4 regions of the Phyllobacterium sp. UNC302MFCol5.2 genome follow, and region 2 is predicted to be linked to each of the others. Evidence: predicted binding sites of a transcription regulator. Region 2 holds the regulator's gene; each other region holds the start of a gene.
What was found. Region 2 encodes LexA, which represses DNA repair genes until DNA is damaged. Its sites were predicted from a motif close to TGTTCNNNNTGTGTTCNG; they were not measured.
Positions count from the first base shown of each region.

Region 1 (3,161 bases), on a different contig from region 2:
CCATCCGACCCGAGGGCGAAGTCGCCATTGGCAGACGCGGCAAAGCGCTCTGCCCGGCTCTCGAACTCCGCAGCCAGGGCTTTTTGCGCGGCTGCCCGGAGGGCTTTGGCATCCGTTCCCTCGACCTGTGCGTCCGTTGTGAAACGGAATCCGTCCAGGCGTCCAACATGGTGCCCTTCGACAACGACGTCCCCGGCAGGGCTGATTTCGGCTTCTAGCATTGTATTCTCTCTCAGGCGCCTCATAAGCACGCTTGTCCTGCGGTCTACGAAGCGTTTCGTCAACCGTTCATGCAGTGCATCGGATAGTCTGTCCTCAATTTCACGCGTCTTTTCTTGCCAATGTGTCGGATCTGCCAGCCATCCGGGCCTGTGCGACACAAAAGTCCACGTTCTGATCTGGGCGATCCTGCGTGAAAGAGCGTCAATGTCACCGTCCGTGGAATCGGCCCGGCGCACCTCTTCGGCCATGTAATTCTCGTTTACATGACCGAATTCGACGAGATCGGTATAGACCGACGCGATGATGTCGGCATGCTGCGCCGGCGCGATCTTGCGGTAGTCTGGAAGCGCGCAGGCATCCCACAACAGCGCCACGCGCTCCGGCGTATTGGCAAGCGGGGCAACGTCGGGATCGGCCGAAAGAAACTCGAGCGCTTGCTGGTCGACGGCGGGGAGCGCACGCGTCAGCCCTTCGATCGGTGCCGGTGTCTCGATCGAACGCTTCAGCGCAGCGATGCTCGAATAGTCGAAACGAGCCGTCCGCCACTGCAATATCTTGACCGGGTCGAATGTGTGCGACTCGACGCGTTGCACCAGCTCCTCGGAAAAACCGGAAATTGCCCCCGTGACCCCAAAGGTACCGTCGCGCAAGTGCCGCCCGGCTCGGCCGGCAATCTGGCCGATCTCGGCCGAAGAAAGGTTGCGGAACTGATAGCCGTCAAATTTCCGGTCCTGGGCAAAGGCGACATGGTCGACATCAAGGTTGAGACCCATGCCGATCGCGTCGGTCGCGACCAGATAGTCGACATCGCCCGACTGGTAGATTTCGACCTGCGCATTGCGCGTCCGGGGACTCAAGGCGCCCATCACCACGGCAGCGCCGCCGTTCTGGCGCCGGATGAGTTCGGCGATCGCATAGACCTCCTCGGCCGCGAAGGCTACGACCGCGGTGCGCGGCGGCAGGCGGGTAATCTTCTTCGATCCCGCATAGGTGAGGTTGGAAAGCCGCGGCCGCGTGACGACGGAAATGCCGCGCAGGAGCTTTTCGAGAATACCGCGCATGGTGGCGGCGCCGAGCAACAATGTTTCCTGGCGTCCGCGCAGATGCAGGATGCGATCGGTGAATATGTGCCCGCGCTCGAGATCATTGGCGAGCTGCACCTCGTCGATGGCGACGAAATCCATGTCGGTCTGGCGCGGCATGGCTTCCACTGTGCAGACTGAATAGCGCGCGCCGACTGGATTGATCTTTTCCTCGCCCGTTATCAGCGCAACGTTTGCCACGCCGACCCGCTGCACCACGCGGTTATAGACCTCGCGCGCGAGTAGCCGCAGCGGCAGGCCGATCATCCCGGTCTGGTGCGATAGCATCCGTTCAATGGCGAGATGCGTCTTTCCCGTATTTGTCGGTCCGAGTACGGCCGTAACGTCACGGCCCGTCAGGACGAGAGGAAGTTCAGAGGTGGGCATAAGGTTCATCAACTACATTCCAATACCGGTACCAAGGCCCAATCAGGTGAATGAGTAGTAGCCGGGCATGCTTTTCCGCGTAGCACTTTCAACGTCCGACAGAAAGTATGCGGGGGCGACCGGATAAACAATCATGAACCGATTCACGGAGTCTTCCATTAAGAAATAGAACGCGAGAAGAACGAATCAGCTACGAATCAGCTCTAGGATGAGATTCCTGATTTGTTCACGGCAATATGTAGATTTTTGCAATCCGAGTCCAGCTAAATGCTGAATCGGCTTTTGCCGAGATGAGCAGTCCTGTGGCATCTGCATTAACGATAATGCCAGAATGAAAGACGCCCGATTGAATAAAATACGACTGTAAATTCAATAAGTTATTAGAAATTCGAGCAGAAAAGTACTGCGTGTGGTTTTACTCCTGCGAATCCGACTGGAAGCGCGCAACGGCCAGGTAAAGCCCTGTCGTTTCGCGCCTTGTTACGCAAGTACGACATCGCTGTTAGGAGAAGATTCAGGGCTTGCGAATGAAGAGTGTCTCGCGAGACCGCGCGACACTCTTTGGCAGGATCAGCTGAAATATTGTCCGCCATTCGCCGAGATCGTGGAGCCGGTGATGAAGCCGGCATCGTCCGATGCCAGGAACACCACGCAACGCGCGACTTCCTCCGGCTCACCGAGACGGCCGACCGGGATTTGCGGAATGATGCGCTCGTTGAGCACCTTCTCGTCGATCGCGCGCACCATCTCTGTGCCGATATAGCCCGGGCAGATGGCGTTGACGGTGATGCCGGCGCGCGCGCCCTCCTGGGCCAGCGCCTTGGTGAAGCCGATATCGCCTGCCTTCGACGCCGAATAATTCGCCTGTCCCGCCTGGCCCTTCTGACCGTTGATCGACGATATGTTGATCACCCGCCCAAATTTGCGGTCACGCATGCCGTTCCACGCCGGGTGCGTCATGTTGAAGAGGCCCGTGAGGTTCGTATTGATGACGTCATTCCACTGCGCCGGCGTCATCTTGTGGAACATTGCATCGCGCGTGATGCCGGCATTGTTGACGAGAACGGCGACCGGGCCGAGATCGGCCTCGATCTTGGCTATGCCGGCTGCGCATTCCTCATAGTTGGACACGTCCCATTTGTAGGCTGGTATGCCGGTTTCCTTGCTGAATTTCTGCGCCGCTTCGTCATTGCCGGCGTAGTTTGCCGCAACATTATAGCCGGCCTTCTTCAGCGCAATGCTTATGGCAGCGCCGATGCCACGTGTTCCGCCTGTTACGATTGCTGTTTTTGTCATTGTCGCCCTCCCTTTAAACGTATTTATGCCAATCAAGAAAATGTTGAGAAAATCGAAAGCGCAGGGCCTACCGACCGTGCGAAATGGACCGGCCCGTCAAATGCGCGCCGGTCCTCAGCGGATTAGTCCTTGAGGCGTTCGATGCAGAGTGCAACGCCCATGCCGCCGCCGATG
Region 1 is NZ_JMLL01000010.1:1,625,368-1,628,528, reverse strand. It holds gene BR48_RS0109870 (helicase-related protein) at 1-1,700, opposite strand, end outside; gene BR48_RS0109865 (beta-ketoacyl-ACP reductase) at 2,262-2,987, opposite strand; gene BR48_RS0109860 (acetyl-CoA C-acetyltransferase) at 3,110-3,161, opposite strand, start outside.
Region 1: a site for LexA is predicted at 1,858-1,875, ahead of BR48_RS0109870 (helicase-related protein). Genes of this name have one in related genera too.

Region 2 (3,161 bases):
TGGTCAGCGCGCATTCGCCAAGCGGCAATTTCGGATCAATGCCGCAAACGAGCCTGCTTTTGATGACCGCGGGGCTGGTCCTGCTCATGTTGCTGACAACGCGGCTGCGGCTCGTTGGATTTGCAGTAATGGCATTGGCCATAGTGCCGCTCCGCTCTGCACGTCCGCCGGATATAGTGATTGCCGAAGAAGGCAAACTCGTTGCCTTGAGTGCACCTGATGACGCGCTGGCGGTGAACCGCGCAACAGCAAGCCGGTTCACCCTCGATAACTGGCAGCAGGGGTACGGCGCAATTCAAGTGCTAACGCCGGCAAAGAATGGCTCATCGCCGGCCGATGGACAATTTGAGTGCGCCGACGGCGTGTGCCTGGCGAGGGAAGCCGGCGGCCTGATCGTCGCCTATACGGACGATCCGACCAAAAAATCAACGGCTTGTGCCGAGGGCGATATCGTCGTCCTTGCCTTTACCGGTCCCACAGCAACCTGCGAGCCGGGGGACGTTCTTGTAATTACGGCGCAGGACCTGGCGCTACGCGGTTCCGCAGAAATCAGGTTCGGCGACAACAAGGTCGATCCACCGTCCGGCCTTGATGCGGCTGCATTTGCTGTAGAACAACTGCAGGCACGCCTCCAGTCTGCAAACATTATCTACGCCGTGGGCTCCCCTCAGCGCCCATGGAACGCCTATCGGGCTTTTTCCCGCACCGCCCGCAATCTTGCGGAGCAAAAACCGCAACGGCGTGCCGCAAAGACCAAGCCACCGGCAGACGATCAGGAAAACCCGACACGTCAGTAACGGCGGATCAAACCGACCAGCTTGCCCTGCACGCGCACCCGATCCGGCCCGAATATGCGCGTCTCATAGGCCGGATTGGCGGCTTCGAGAGCAATCGATGCCCCTTTGCGCCGAAAGCGCTTCAAGGTTGCCTCTTCGTCATCGACAAGCGCAACCACGATTTCACCGGGATTGGCGGTGTCGCCGCGCCGGATGACGACCGTATCGCCGTCGAAGATGCCCGCCTCGATCATTGAATCGCCCTTGACCTCCAGCGCATAATGCTCCCCGCTGCCGATCATGTCCGGCGGCAGGCCGATCATATGCGTCTGATTCTGGATGGCCGATATTGGCACACCGGCCGCGATCCGGCCCATGACGGGTATGTTGACGATCGTCGGCGCACCCTCATCATCCGAAGCGCGTGGCTGCGGGCGGGGGGGGGCGACATTGCGGCCGAGGCTGCCCTCGATCACGCTTGGCGAAAATTTCTTTTGCGCATTGAGACCAGGCGCAATTGAATCCGGCAGGCGCAGGACTTCCAGCGCCCGCGCACGGTTAGCAAGCCGTCGAATGAAACCTCGTTCCTCGAGCGCTGTTATCAGCCGATGTATCCCTGATTTGGACGCAAGGTCCAATGCATCCTTCATCTCGTCGAAGGATGGAGGGATGCCGGTTTCCTTAAGACGCTCATGGATAAAGAGCAGAAGTTCGTGTTGTTTACGCGTGAGCATCGGCGATCCTTCGAAACGGAATCGGAAAAACAAAACCAGAACAAACACTATCTGTTCCAGTTGTGTTCCACAAGTATTAATATGTCGTGTAGAAAGAGTGCGCCGATATCCAAATAGCGCATCTGGCCCGTTGCCGGCACCTGCGCGATGAACAACGCCGATGCGTCAGTACTTGCCGACGACGTTGAAGAACACACCGCGGTCGTTGAGCGTCAGGTCGCGCAGATCGTCGGAGAAATTCCCGAAATTATAGCCGACGCCGACCTTGAAGTTGTCACCGACGTGGCGATAAACGGCGGTGAGCACGCCAAGATCTGTCGTATCCGCCTCGGCCATGTACATAACCCGCCCTTCCAGCAAGGCGTCCCATTTCTTGACGATATGAAAATCGGTTCGAACAATGCCAAGATGCGCCGAGGAAGTCTGCCAATCGGAGAATGCGTCGAGATCGTCCTGAAGCCGCTCGCGCACTTCGCCGTAGCGGAAGCCATATTTCGCGCCGACGGACAGCCAGGGAACGAGATCGTAGGTCAAATCGGCGGAAAGAATGTTGCTGCGCTGTGCCGGCCCGTATTCGTCGCCAGTCACCGCGCTGACCTGATCCTCGCCCGGAAGATCGTAAAGCCAGGTGTATTTGAAAAGGGCGTTCAGCCGGTCATTCGTGATTGGACGGTAGGCATAGCCGAGCGAGGCTTCGACATAGTCGCCATCCCTGAACGAACCATCACCGTTCGAGTCCGAGAGTACTGAATCGATATTGGCGAGCAGCCGCCAGTTGTCGTTCGTTTTCCAGCTGAATCCGGTTGCGAAGAGGTAGGTGTTGAGATCGCGGGTATCATCGTCGGAATCTTCAAAACGCGTCTCACCGCGAATGCGCGCGGCAATGCGATCCTCATCCTTGTAGCCGACCGACAGGGAGATCGCCTTGCGGTCGAAATCGGAGCGTTCGAGATTTGTCGAGGGATCGATCGTATCGTCTTCGACTGTGCCGATCTCCAGCCCGCCATCGACCGTCCATCTGGTATCGGGCGTGTAGACGACACCGTAGGTTTGAGCGAGCGAATTGCGCCTCCCGAACAGGTCGTAATTGTTCTCAGCATAGGTCGACCAATAGTCGTCAAGCTTGCGGCGCGCGCCGATGACGATCGCGCCGTAATCAGTCCCGTCGAGATCGTAGGTTCGGTCAAGGTCGAAAGCGCGATCGGGGTCGAGGCGGTAGCCGAGATAGTAACTATCCTCCGCTGTCGGCTCATAGGTGACGGCGGCGAGGGCGCCGAGCCCGGTCGCGCCATAGGATACTTCGCCGTTTAGCCCGATCTTTTCGGTGAGCTGATATTCGGCGCCGACGCCAAGACGGTCGCCGCGCTCGATGTCGCCGGATCGCGACAAAGTTCCTTGTCCGAAGCCGTAATAGGTATGTTCGGCATCGGGTGCATATTCGAGACGAGCGCCGGCATCGAGCCGCGACCCGTCATAGCCGGACTTGTTCGAAGCTGTTGCGAGCGGATTACTGAGTTCGAGATAGGTGACGCCGAAAGAGGCTTTCCAGTATTCGTTCAGTTGCTTGCTGATTGCGGCAGCGCCCTTACGCTTGGACCTGCCGCCGACCGCCTGATCGTAGAAATCATTAGTCGCTTCACCTTCCTTGAAA
Region 2 is NZ_JMLL01000013.1:307,350-310,510, forward strand. It holds gene BR48_RS24915 (ComEC/Rec2 family competence protein) at 1-797, shown strand, start outside; gene lexA (transcriptional repressor LexA) at 791-1,510, opposite strand; gene BR48_RS24920 (hypothetical protein) at 1,676-3,161, opposite strand, start outside.

Region 3 (3,161 bases), on a different contig from region 2:
GGCTCGACAAGCGAGGTGTCGCTGCGGTGGCCCCGCCGGCAGTACGGCAAAGCCGGACGGAGGGCATGGAGGGCCATCGGCGTGCGGCCGCACTCAGAATTCGCCAAGGCGAGTCGGCAATCTGAGCCCTCTGCGTTCGAAGATTGCCCGTCGCTGAGCATCTGGCAACCGAAACTGCTACGCAGCCGATAGCCGTCGGCATTAGGAGTACCTTCCGCTCGTAGGTGCGATTGCTTTACAAATACTCGACTATTCCGGCCTAGAACGGGATTTCGTCGTCGAGATCGCGCGAGAAATTCCCGCCAGAACTGGAGGAACTGCTCGAAGACGATGCGTTGGAACGGCCGAAGTCGGAGCCATAGTCATTGTCGGAAACCTGCCCGCGCGCCGAATTGTTGTCGAAGGACCGGCCACCGCTCTCGCCGCGCGAATCCAGCATCTGAAGTTCGCCGCGGAACTTCTGCAGCACGACCTCGGTCGAGTAGCGGTCATTCCCGGTCTGGTCCTGCCATTTGCGTGTCTGCAGGGCGCCTTCGAGATAGACCTTCATGCCCTTCTTCAAATATTGCTCGGCGACCTTGGCGAGATTGTCGTTGAAGATGACGACGCTGTGCCACTCGGTCTTTTCCTTGCGCTCGCCGCTGTTCTTGTCGCGCCAGCTTTCTGAGGTGGCGATGCGCAGATTGACGACAGGATCGCCCGAACCGAGCCTCCGCACTTCCGGGTCAGCGCCAAGATTGCCTACCAGAATGACCTTGTTGACACTGCCTGCCATGATATGAACTCCATCAACCCTGTTCTAAAAATTTCGGCCATCATACAGAACGCGCATGGACGGCGGGCAATTGATTACCGCTATCCACAATATACAGCCCGCGCATTTCCCGCTTCGCCGTCCAGCTGATAGGCTCCTGCCAAATCTGTCAGGAGGTTTGGCATATGATTGTTGTGCAACCTGTCGCCAGGATGCCGCACAATGCACTTTCATCGCGAAGCGCTTTGCGACGATCGGCAAGTCTCTTGCCCTTTGTTCTATTTTTGTTCTATCACTTGCCCTAGCAATGTCAACATGGCTATGGTGATTCCGACCGGGTTTGATCTCGCAAATCGCCAAAGACTTTCTAAATAAGGGAAAGTCTCTCGCCTGAGAGCAATCCCTCCTTCCAAACGGCGTGCCTCAAAGGCAAGACTCATGAGCGATCAGAAGTATATTTCCATTCGCGGTGCTCGCGAACACAACTTGAAGAATATTGACCTCGATCTGCCGCGCGACAAGCTGATTGTCATGACGGGGCTGTCCGGATCGGGGAAGTCGTCGCTCGCCTTCGACACGATCTATGCGGAGGGACAGCGTCGCTATGTCGAGAGCCTGTCGGCCTATGCGCGGCAATTCCTTGAAATGATGCAGAAGCCGGACGTCGACCAGATCGATGGCCTGTCGCCGGCTATCTCGATCGAGCAGAAGACAACCAGCCGCAATCCGCGTTCCACGGTCGGCACGGTTACGGAAATCTATGATTATCTGCGCCTGCTGTTCGCGCGCGTCGGTATTCCCTATTCGCCGGCAACGGGGCTGCCGATTGAAAGCCAGACGGTCAGCCAGATGGTCGATCGCGTCCTGGCGCTTGAGGAAGGCACGCGCCTTTTCATTCTCGCGCCGATTGTCCGCGGCCGTAAGGGTGAGTACCGCAAGGAACTGGCGGATCTGCAGAAACGCGGCTTCCAGCGCGTCAAGGTGGACGGCATCTTTTATGAAATCGCCGATGTCCCCGCCCTCGACAAGAAGTACAAGCACGATATCGACGTTGTGGTCGATCGTATCGTCGTGCGCCCGGACATGTCGGCGCGCCTTGCCGACAGTCTCGAGACCTGCCTGAAACTCGCCGACGGCATCGCCATCGCGGAATTTGCCGACAAGCCGTTGCCGGCTGACGAGACGGCGAGTGAATCCGCCAACAAGTCGAAGAACGAGACCCATGAACGGCTCATGTTCTCGGAAAAATTTGCCTGCCCGGTTTCGGGATTTACCATTCCCGAGATTGAGCCGCGGCTGTTCTCGTTCAACAATCCATTCGGCGCCTGCCCGACCTGCGATGGACTTGGCACGCAAAAGGCCATCGATCCGACCATGATCGTGCCTGATGAGAATGTGACACTCAAGAACGGAGCCATCGCACCGTGGTCGAAGTCGAGTTCGCCCTACTACAACCAGACGCTGGACGCGCTCGGCGCAGCCTATGGCTTCAAGCTTGGCGACCGTTGGAGCGATTTGAGCGAAGAGGCCCAAAAAGCCATCCTCTATGGCACCGGGAACCGCGAAGTCCAGTTCGCCTATGATGACGGTCTGCGGTCGTACCGCACGACCAAGCCTTTCGAGGGCGTCATTCCGAACCTCGAGCGTCGCTGGAAGGAAACGGATTCCGCCTGGTCGCGTGAGGAAATCGAACGCTTCATGTCCGGCACCCCCTGCCCGGCCTGCAACGGCTACCGGCTGAAGCCCGAGGCGCTGGCCGTCAAGATCGGCGGATTGCACATCGGCGAGGTCACCGAGAAGTCCATCCGCCATGCCGACGCCTGGTTCCGCGACATCGACAAGACGTTCAATGACAAGCAGACCGAGATTGCCGCGCGCATTCTCAAGGAGATCCGCGAGCGCCTACGCTTTCTGAACGATGTCGGCCTCGATTATCTCGCGCTGTCACGCAATTCCGGCACCTTGTCGGGCGGCGAGAGCCAGCGTATCCGGCTCGCCTCGCAAATCGGCTCTGGCCTGACGGGCGTGCTTTATGTCCTTGATGAACCGTCAATTGGCCTGCACCAGCGCGACAACGAGCAACTATTGAAGACGCTGCGTCACCTGCGGGATCTCGGCAACACGGTAATCGTCGTAGAACATGATGAAGACGCGATCCTGACGGCTGATTATGTCGTCGACATTGGACCGGCGGCTGGTATCCATGGCGGCGAAATCATCGCCCAGGGAACGCCCGCCGACATCATGGCGAGCCCAAAATCGCTGACCGGCAAATACCTTTCCGGCGCGATCGAAGTGGCCGTGCCATCAGAGCGGCGCAAGCTGAACAAGAAGCGCATCAAGGTCGTCGGCGCACGCGGCAACAATCTCAAGAATGTTTCGGCGGAAATCCCGCTCGGCACCTTTA
Region 3 is NZ_JMLL01000017.1:29,353-32,513, reverse strand. It holds gene hisD (histidinol dehydrogenase) at 1-125, shown strand, start outside; gene BR48_RS0121500 (single-stranded DNA-binding protein) at 260-775, opposite strand; gene uvrA (excinuclease ABC subunit UvrA) at 1,193-3,161, shown strand, end outside.
Region 3: a site for LexA is predicted at 1,029-1,046, ahead of uvrA (excinuclease ABC subunit UvrA). Genes of this name have one in related genera too.

Region 4 (3,161 bases), 150 kb from region 2:
ATGGCGCTGGTTCTATCATTCCTTGCAACCCTTTTTCCCGCCTGGCGCGCAGCCAAGCTCGATCCAGTTGAAGCCCTGAGGTACGAATAGATGGCAGCCGGTCCCATTCTTCAACTGACGGGCGTCGGCCGTCGGTACAATGAGATCGACCGCGAATTGGTGATCCTCAACGACGCAAATTTCGCGCTGGGCAAGGGCGAGATGGTGGCCCTTGTCGCACCGTCGGGCGCCGGCAAGTCGACCCTGCTTCATACGGCCGGACTTCTGGAGCGGCCCGACAGCGGCGATGTGATTCTTTCCGGAAGGTCGTGCGGCACGCTTTCTGATGAAGAACGTACCGCAATCCGCCGCAACGACATTGGCTTCGTCTACCAGTTTCATCATCTCCTGCCGGAGTTTTCCGCACTTGAAAACGTGATGATGCCGCAGATGATTCGCGGTATGAAGCCAGGGATAGCGGCTGAGCGGGCGCAGCAGCTCCTCGATTACATGAAGGTCGGGGCGAGGGCTTCGCACCGGCCGAGCGAACTTTCGGGCGGCGAGCAGCAGCGTGTGGCGATCGCACGTGCGGTCGCTAACGCGCCGCTGGTGCTCCTGGCTGACGAGCCTACCGGCAATCTCGATCCTGTTACCTCGTCCTATGTGTTTGAAGCTCTGGAGGCGCTCGTTCGCCAATCCGGGCTTTCGGCGATGATCGCGACACACAATTTCGATCTCGCCCGCCGCATGGACCGGCGCGTGACCCTGAAGGACGGTAAGATCACCGATCTTTGATCCCCCGGGGATTTTCGGGGGCCTGACAGTCGCGTCCAAAATGAAGCGCGCGGTCAAATAATCCTGTTCAAATGCGCTTCGCTGCGGACATCGTTCATCTTCTCTTAAGATTTTGCAAACCATAGCGCCAACCCGCGCTCTGGTTCGCTTGACTTTAGAACAAAAATAGAACAAAACATATACATAGAGACAACGAAGAAGGGTTTTACCGATGAGCGAACTTTTCCAGGACGTCATGTCATTCGTTACTGTCAGCCTTTTCATTGCCACTTTCGCAATGTGGGTCAGCGTAATCTGAAAATCTGAGATCGCGCGGCAAAGCGTCAGCCCGCGCGATCTTGCTCTATCCACTGTTGCGGTCGGGCAAGAACCCCAATACGGGTGGACACCGTGTGGCGCTTGTTCGACTATGCCGCAGCGGTGAATCAGTTCTCCGTTCAATATCCGGAGACGACAATTGGCAGACGGGCAGGGCAATAGCGGCGGCAAGGCAAACGCGCAGGCGCTGCGATTCGTCCACCTGAGGGTTCACTCCGCCTATTCGCTGCTCGAAGGCGCATTGCAGGTTCCCAAGGTCATCGACCTTGCGGTTGCCAGCAAGTTTCCGGCGCTGGCAATCACCGATACGAACAACCTCTTCGGCGCACTCGAGTTTGCGCAGAAGGGTTCGAAAGCAGGATTGCAGCCTATCATCGGTTGCCAGCTCGACATTGCTTTCCACGACCAGGCCGAAGAAAGCCGCAGCGCCAATCGGCGCGAGGCGCTTGGTCTTGCCCCGTTCGTACTGATCGCCGCCACCGAGGCTGGCTATGCCAATCTCGTTCGCCTCGTGAGCCGTGCCTACCTTGAATCACCTGCTGGCGATCCAATTCACATAGCGGCGGACTGGCTTCCCGGCAGAACCGACGGCATCATTGCCTTGACGGGCGGACCGGAGGGGCCGATCGCCAAAGCGATCAAGGACGACCGCAGTGACCGGGCCCGCCAGCGCCTGAGCCTGTTGCGGTCGCAGTTCGGGGATAGGCTCTACGTCGAATTACAGCGACATGCGGGGTACGATCGTGCTCTGGAGGCAGCGCAGGTCGAACTGGCCTATGAGCTGGAATTGCCGATTGTAGCGACGAACGATGTGTTCTTTTCAAAAAGCGAAGACTACGAGGCGCACGATGCGCTGCTTGCCATTGCCTCGGGTTCGCTCCTTTCCATCGACGACCGGCGCCGCCTCACGTCGGACCACTATCTGAAAAGCGAAGCGGAGATGGTGGCGCTCTTCGCCGATCTGCCGGAGGCAATCGAAAACAGTGTCGAGATAGCGCTGCGTTGTTCCTATTATCCCAAGAATCGCGCTCCGATCCTGCCGCGCTTTACCGGCGAAAGCGATGATCCCGATGCGGCCCTCCAGGCGGAGGCCGATGAACTCGCCCGGCAGGCGCGGGAGGGTCTTGCCCAGCGTATCCAGCAACAGGGTCTGGCTGAGGGCCATACGCCCGAGCAATATGCAGAACGACTCGAATACGAGATCTCGATCATCACCCGGATGAAATATCCGGGATACTTTCTCATCGTTTCTGACTTCATCAAATGGGCAAAGGCCCATGACATTCCGGTTGGGCCGGGTCGCGGCTCGGGTGCGGGTTCGCTCGTCGCCTATGCGCTGACGATCACCGACGTCGATCCGTTGCGCTTCTCACTGCTGTTCGAGCGCTTTCTCAATCCCGATCGTGTATCGATGCCCGACTTTGACATCGATTTCTGCCAGGAGAGGCGCGATGAAGTCATCCGCTATGTGCAGGGCAAGTATGGCCGCGATCAGGTGGCGCAGATCATCACGTTCGGAACACTGCAGGCCCGCGCCGTGCTGCGCGATGTCGGGCGCGTTCTCGAAATGCCCTATGGCCAGGTCGACCGCCTGACCAAGATGGTTCCGGCCAACCCCGCCAACCCGGTTACGCTGTCGAAAGCCATCGAGGATGAGCCGCGTCTTCGCGAGGAGCGCGACAAGGAGCCGGTGGTCGAGCGGCTGCTCGATATTTCGCTCAAGCTCGAAGGCCTTTATCGCCACGCCTCTACTCACGCAGCCGGTATCGTCATCGGTGACCGGCCGCTGTCGGAACTCGTGCCGATGTACCGCGATCCGCGTTCGGACATGCCGGTCACCCAGTTCAACATGAAGATGGTGGAAGAAGCGGGGCTCGTAAAGTTCGACTTCCTCGGCCTTAAGACGCTGACCGTGCTGCAAACCGCGGTCAACCTCGTCAAGCGGCGCGGAATCGCGGTCGACCTTTCCAATCTGCCGCTTGAAGACAAACTGACCTACGAGATGCTCTCGCGCGGCGAGACGGTCGGCGTGTTCCAGGTGGAAAGTACCGGCATGCGCAAGGCGCTGA
Region 4 is NZ_JMLL01000013.1:160,952-164,112, forward strand. It holds gene BR48_RS0117465 (lipoprotein-releasing ABC transporter permease subunit) at 1-90, shown strand, start outside; gene BR48_RS0117470 (ABC transporter ATP-binding protein) at 91-774, shown strand; gene dnaE (DNA polymerase III subunit alpha) at 1,232-3,161, shown strand, end outside.
Region 4: a site for LexA is predicted at 941-958, ahead of dnaE (DNA polymerase III subunit alpha). Genes of this name have one in related genera too.